3 regions of the Streptomyces sp. NBC_01431 genome follow, and region 2 is predicted to be linked to each of the others. Evidence: riboswitches for the same ligand, from Rfam matches in the RefSeq annotation. Region 2 holds a riboswitch; each other region holds the start of a gene.
The links. A riboswitch is a leader RNA that binds a small molecule or an ion and turns the genes downstream of it on or off. The one in region 2 is predicted to bind cyclic di-AMP.
Positions count from the first base shown of each region.

Region 1: it holds a riboswitch for cyclic di-AMP, as region 2 does, so the genes downstream of both, OG522_RS03470 (transglycosylase SLT domain-containing protein) here and OG522_RS17825 (M23 family metallopeptidase) in region 2, are expected to answer to the same signal.
Region 3: it holds a riboswitch for cyclic di-AMP, as region 2 does, so the genes downstream of both, OG522_RS10010 (M23 family metallopeptidase) here and OG522_RS17825 (M23 family metallopeptidase) in region 2, are expected to answer to the same signal.

Region 1 is NZ_CP109496.1:706,442-708,700, reverse strand. It holds cyclic di-AMP (ydaO/yuaA leader) riboswitch at 720-914, shown strand; gene OG522_RS03470 (transglycosylase SLT domain-containing protein) at 917-1,729, shown strand; gene OG522_RS03465 (STAS domain-containing protein) at 2,118-2,259, shown strand, end outside.
Region 2 is NZ_CP109496.1:3,883,794-3,886,052, forward strand. It holds gene OG522_RS17825 (M23 family metallopeptidase) at 1-1,009, opposite strand, end outside; cyclic di-AMP (ydaO/yuaA leader) riboswitch at 1,021-1,159, opposite strand; gene OG522_RS17830 (PP2C family protein-serine/threonine phosphatase) at 1,412-2,259, opposite strand, start outside.
Region 3 is NZ_CP109496.1:2,170,628-2,172,886, reverse strand. It holds gene OG522_RS10015 (M16 family metallopeptidase) at 1-785, shown strand, start outside; cyclic di-AMP (ydaO/yuaA leader) riboswitch at 998-1,158, shown strand; gene OG522_RS10010 (M23 family metallopeptidase) at 1,172-1,933, shown strand; gene OG522_RS10005 (GntR family transcriptional regulator) at 2,136-2,259, shown strand, end outside.

The sequences.
Region 1 (2,259 bases), 3.2 Mb from region 2:
GCGATTCAGTGCCGCGGTAACGGACTTGGCCGCCGGTAAGGGAATGTCGCCGCGGGTGAAGACGGGAAAGCGTATGACGTTGTCACGCGGAGGGCACCGCACGGTGAACGCCGGACCGGCCACTCGCGGGATCGGCGACCAGAAGGCGCGAATGCCGATATCCAGCAGCTGTCGGCGCCCGGAAGATCAGCGAGAGCGGTCTGCGGGAGGGCCCTGAATTCATGACGGCATTCATGATTTCCGCCGCGCTTTCCTTGATCAAAGCGCCGTCTGTGTGGCCACCGAGTGTGCGGCAGCTCGTGCGGCCCCCGGCGCCGAAATGATCTCCAGCGGTCGGCCGTGCTGCCGGAAGGGGCGGGGGGCCGGGTGGGTGTCTCGGGGGCGCACCTGCACCGAGAGGTGCCTTTTGTCCGAAATTAATGGACTTTAGTACCCCTTGTTCTTGGATCGGTAATGTCGCAATTGGTGCTATTGCCTGCGTGCCGTCGCTTTTGTGTGCAGGGCGTGAAGGACCTCGCTGGGCGAGTGAAGTAAGTCACGTATGGCTCCATCGATGGGCGGGGGATGCGGACGTCACTTTCGTTCCAGCACAAGAGAGTTGAGGGCCGCGGCAGGGGCCGACGAGGGTCGCGGAGTTCCGGGAATCCCTATTCTGGATCATCGGAATTGAATTCCGGCCTTGTTTCCAGTCGGCCCATTCGCTTAAGTTCACCGTCAATCCGGGTGGAACGCCGAATCCTGCCGCCGTCCGGAACCTCCCACACACGTACGGCAGGAGCGGGGGACCCAGGTAAGCCGCCGATCCGGACTTCCGGAACGACTCCGGGGTGAAGTCGCATGCACACACGCACTGCGACCGGACAGCTCCTGTCCGAACCCGACAGCTCACCTCGCAGGCGAAGGAGAGGAATTCACCATGCCTGCAAAGGGCAAGCACCGCCGCCCCAAGTCCAACTCGCTCACCCGGGGCCTCGCGGCCGCGGGTACGGGCGGCGCAGTACTCGCCATGCCGGTGATCGGTGCGACCGCGGCCACCGCTGCGCCCGCAACGGTGCCGACCGGCACCGTCAAGGCCGCCGTGGCGGCCGTCGCGCCCGCCAAGCCGATCACCGCGGTGAAGGCAGCCCCCACGACCTACTCCGTCGTCTCCGGGGACTCCCTGTACAAGATCGCCGACGCGCTCAACGTCAGCGGCGGCTGGAAGCAGCTCTACCAGGACAACCGCGCCGCCATCGGCTCGGACCCGGCTCTGATCCACCCCGGCATCAAGCTCACCATCGGCTCCAAGGCCGCGGCGGCCCCGGCCGACACCTCCCGGGCCACCGCGTCCGGCCGCGCCGACCGCTCCGCGCGGCCGACCACCCTCTCCGTCCAGAACGTCGCCGCCGTGACGAGCGCGCCGAAGTACGCCAACAACCTCGACGGCTGGATCAGGCAGTCGATGGACATCATGGCCCAGCACGGCATCCCGGGCAGCTACAACGGCATCTACCGCAACATCATGCGGGAGTCCTCCGGCAACCCGCTGGCGATCAACAACTGGGACTCCAACGCCGTGGCCGGCACGCCCTCCAAGGGACTCCTCCAGGTCATCCAGCCGACGTTCCAGGCCTTCCACGTGCCGGGTACCTCCCTGGACCTCTACGACCCGGTCGCCAACATCACCGCCGCGTGCAACTACGCCGCCAAGACGTACGGCTCGATCGACAACGTGTTCGGCGCCTACTGACAGGCGTTCGCCGAACGGGGAGGTTTCGGGCCCGGCGCGCCGGTGAACGGGCGCGCCGGGCCTCTGCCTTGTCCGTGACTCAGCGCGTCCGCTTCCGCACCAGAAGACCGTCTTGGCGCCTTGACGAAAAACCCGCGTGGCGGGAGTGGCCCGATGGTTGATGACCGGTGCCCTGCCTGCGAAAACTGCCCTCGTCTCTGCGCGGCCGGAACTCGTGCGGAAGGCGGTGCAACTTTCGTTCACCCCGCAGGGTGAACTGTTCAGAGGGTGCACGTTTCTGCATGCGGGCGTGTTCCTAGGGTGGTAGTGCGTCACCCCGGAACACGGTGACTGCCCGACGACCGTGTACTCCCGTGTTCGCGGGAGTCGTTCCGCCCCGGGAGCCGCCATGGGAACCACCGCTCGGCCATCCGTCTCCGCACCGGTGCCGCTGCCTCCGGGTCTGCTTCCGGCCCCGTGCGGCAACGCCCGTACCCACCTGACACAGGGGTTCACGGTGGTCGAGATCCACGGCACCGTGGACCTGGCCA
Region 2 (2,259 bases):
TGTGGACCTCCAGGTGGAGGTGCGGCCCCGTGACGTTGCCGGTCGCGCCGACCCGCCCGATGACGTCCCCGGTCGCCACCTTCTGCCCCGCGCTGACCGCGATCGACGACTGGTGGCAGAACCAGAGCTCGCTGCCGTCGTCGAGCGTGATCACCGTGCGGTAGCCGTACGCACCAGCCCAGGCCGCCGACTTGACCGTCCCGGAGTGAACCGCCTTGATCGGCGTGCCCGTCGGGGCCGCGAAGTCGAGGCCGGTGTGGTGGCCCGAGGCCCACATCGAGCCGGCCTCGCCGAACGTGGAGGTGATCGTGTACGAGCCGACCGGCAGCGAGTAGCTGGCGGCCAGCTTGGCCAGCCGCTCCTCTTCGGCCTTCTTCGCCGCGGCCTCCGCCGCCGCCTTCTTGTCCGCCGCGGCCTTGGCCGCCGCCGCGTCCTGCTTGGCCTTGGCCTCCGCGGCCGCCTTTTCCGCGGCGGCCTTCTGGGCGGCGGCCTTGGCCTCGGCCACGGCGCCCGCCTTCTGCTGCTCGGCCTGCTGGAGGATGCGGGCGCGCAGCGCCTCACCGGCGTCGGTGGCGCCCTGCTCGGCCTCGGCGGTGGAGAGCCCGGTCATGGTCAGCGGGGAGGCCGCGATCTTCTGGTCGGCCCGCGCCGCCTCGGTCTTCGGGGTGCTCGGGGCGTCGTGCGAGACGAGCTCGCCGACGCCGGGCAGCGACCCGAGGTCCGGCAGGTTCTTGGTGAGCGAGTCGGGCAGCGAGATGGAGACCGGCGGCTTGGTCTGCGCGGTGGCCATGCCGCCCGCGCCGACCGCGGCGATGACGCCGACGCCGAGCACGGTGGAGCTGCGTGCGAGTCCGCCGCGCTGCTTGGCCACCCGGTGCCGGCCGCGTACCGGGCGTATGGACTCCGCGGTCGGGTCCCACTCCTCCCACGTCTCGCTCTGGTCCGGCGCATCGCCGTACAGGGAATCGGGAGAAATCGGGGTGTCGAGGGCAGGCTCGTTGGACGCCACGAGGGCGCGCTCCTTTCCTTCCTTCTCGCCTACCGGGTTAGCTGACGGGTTCGGAGCAGGAAGGTCTCCTACGAGCGCCCGCGAAGGCGCCCGATTCACCCCAAGTTGGTGGTTCCCCGGTTCCCTTGCGGGATTCGGCGCATGCGCGCGGTGCCGCCGTTGCGGCGGCTGGGCCGACCGCGCTGCGTTATCGAACGTTAATAGACACCCGGTCCGGATTCCAAGCCGTTCTCACTGATCGTTAACGGCCGCGGCCTGGACTTAGTACCCACAGCCGGGTCAAACCGGGCGAGTTGACGGCGATTCAGCGCGGCTCGCGTCACCCGGCATTCCTGACGGTGTGTCAAATGTTATGCGGAGGGATACCCCACGGGCACCCACGGTGACCGGCTCTCGCCGCACTCATTTCACGATCCTGACGGTGCGGCGCCGGTCGGGCTGGCCCTCGATGGGCCGGTTCACCGCGAGCAGCGCCATGTCGTCGTTGGTGCCCCCGCCGGTGTAGCGCCGTACGTCGTCCACGAGCGCGTCCAGAACCTCGTCCGGACCGGGGAAGATCGCTCCGAGCAGCCGGGCGCGGGGGTCGTAGAAGACGCCTTCGGCGTCGCGCGCCTCGGACAGGCCGTCCGTATAGAACAGCAGCGTCGACCCCGCCGGGAACGACCGTTCGTCGGACCGGTCCGGCCACACCCCCAGGTCCGCCATGCCGAGCGGCAGCGCGGGTTCCGCCGGGACGAGCACGTCAAGGGCCCCGTCCGCGTGCAGCATCAACGGCTCGGGGTGCCCCCGGTTCACCAGGCGTACGGTGCCGTCGCCGCGCGGGATCTCGCCGAGCAGCGCGGTGGTGAACCCCTCGAACGCGTCGAGCCGGTCACGCCGGGTGCCCTCGCGGGCCAGCGCCCGCTCCAGCCGCCGGGCCACCGCCTCCAGGGAGGACTCCTGTTCGGCAGCCTCGCGGAAGGCGCCGATCACCACGGCGACGGCCTCCACCGCCTGGAGCCCCTTTCCCCGTACGTCCCCGACGATCAGCCGCACCCCGTGGGGGGTGTCCTGCACGGCGAACAGGTCCCCGCCGATGAAGGCGTCGGCCTGCGCCGCCTCGTACCGCGCGGCGACGTGGAGGCCGCCGATGCGGGAGGCGGGCGTGGGCAGCACGGCGCGCTGCGCGGTCTCCGCGATGACGCGGGCGGACGCCAGTTGTTCGTCGCTGCGGCGCAGGATGCGGTTGATGACGAGCGCCAGGCCGCCCA
Region 3 (2,259 bases), 1.7 Mb from region 2:
ACGAGACGTACGTCCGCCCCTCGACGGCCGTCACCGTCATCGTCGGCGACCTCTCGGGCACCGACCTCGACGCGGTCCTCGCGGACACGCTGGGCGACTGGACCGGCGACCGTGCCGAGCCGCGCCCCGTCCCGCCGATCACCGCCGACGACACCGGCCGGGTCGTCATCGTGGACCGCCCCGGCGCGGTCCAGACCCAGCTGCTCATCGGCCGCATCGGACCGGACCGCCACGACCGGGTCTGGGCGGCCCAGGTGCTCGGCACGTACTGTCTGGGCGGCACCCTCACCTCCCGGCTCGACCGTGTGCTGCGCGAGGAGAAGGGCTACACCTACGGGGTGCGGGCCTTCGGCCAGGTGCTGCGCTCGGGTCCCGAAGGCGGCGCGGCGATGCTCGCCATCAGCGGCTCGGTGGACACCCCCAACACCGGTCCGGCGCTTGAGGACCTGTGGAAGGTGCTGCGCACGCTGGCCGCGGAGGGTCTGACGGACGACGAGCGCGAGGCCGCCGTGCACAACCTGGTGGGCGTCGCGCCGCTCAAGTACGAGACCGCGGCGGCCGTCGCCGGGACGCTGGCCGACCAGGTCGAGCAGTTCCTGCCGGACGACTACCAGGCGCAGCTGTACGCGATGCTGGCCGCGACCGGCACCGTGGAGGCGACGGCGGCCGTCGTCAGCGCCTTCCCGGCCGACCGGCTGGTCACCGTCCTCGTCGGTGACGCGGCCACGATCGAGGAGCCGGTACGCGCCCTCGGCATCGGTGAAGTGACCGTCGTCGCAGGCTGATTGAGGCACTCGGCAACCGAGCACACAGGAGACCCCGGAGGCGGATGCGCCTCCGGGGTCTCCTGTATCTAGGGGTTTGTCCGGTTTGTTGGGAGGTTGCCCCTCTGTCATGTGGCGTGCGCTACAAAACCCGGTGTCTGTTTGGTGATTGAAAGATGAGCCGTCTAGCGTCAGTCCCGCTGTCCGTCACCACCCGTCGCGCCCGCGGCACCGGACAGTGATCGCCGAGTCCCCGTACGGCGCGAGCCAGGGGAGCCGGGGACCCATTCAGTCCCTGGGGTGAATCGGACGCCTCCGCCCGCGGAGGGGCCCGTAGGAGACCTTCCTGCTCCGAACCCGTCAGCTAACCCGGTAGGCGAGATGGAAGGAAAGGACACCGCCACTCCATGGCGTTCACCCGTGCCACCGGGAAGCATCGCGCGCCCAGCCGTATGACGCGCCGCAGCGCGAACATCGCGGGCATCGCCACCCTCGCCACCGCCGGAGTCGTAGGCACCCTCGCCTCCCCGGCCACCGCCGCCCCGAGCGTCGCCGACACCGGCCTCACCCAGGCCATCGTCATCGGCGACTCCCTCGCCGGCCAGCTCGGCGCCCAGGCCGACGCCCAGAAGCAGGCGGCCGCGAAGGCCAAGGCGAAGGCCGAGGCCGAGGCGGCCGCCAAGCGCAAGGCCGAGGAACGGGCCACGGCGGACCGCGAGGCCAAGGAGCGCGCCGCTCGCGAGGCCGAGCGCAAGCGCCTCAACACCTTCGTCGCTCCCATAGCGAACAGCTACGTGTCCACCGGCTACAAGACCGGCGGATCCCTGTGGTCCTCCGGCGCCCATACCGGCATCGACTTCCACGCGGACAGCGGCACTTCGGTGCACGCGGTGGGTCTCGGCACCGTCGTCGAGGCCGGCTGGGGCGGTGCGTACGGCAACAACATAGTGATCAAGATGAACGACGGCTCGTACACCCAGTACGGCCACCTCTCGGTCATCCAGGTCTCCGTCGGCCAGACGGTCGAGCCGGGCCAGCAGATCGCGCTGTCGGGGAACACCGGCAACACCACGGGCCCGCACCTCCACTTCGAGGCCCGCACCGCCGCGACCTACGGTTCGGACATCGATCCGGTCGCCTACCTCCGCTCGCACGGCGTCTCCGTCTGAGGCGACCCACGCTCACCGAAGGCCCCCGGCATGCCGCCGGGGGCCTTTCGCATTGGCCAAAAGATATCCCTTGGTTTTGGCACGTCACCGGGAATTAACAGAGCCTGGAATAGAGTCGCGTAACAGACATCGGCAGGCGTCGGCAGTCATGGGCCGACGTCTTCCGACCGCGTTTCGCGGGTATCAATGCGGAGGTTCGGCCATGCACATTCCGGCGCATTCGGTATGCACGGCGATCCGCGACGACATCGTCTCGGGCGTCCTGGGGCGGGGCAGCCGGCTCACCGAGGAGGTACTCGCCCGCCGTTACGGCGTCTCGCGCGTCC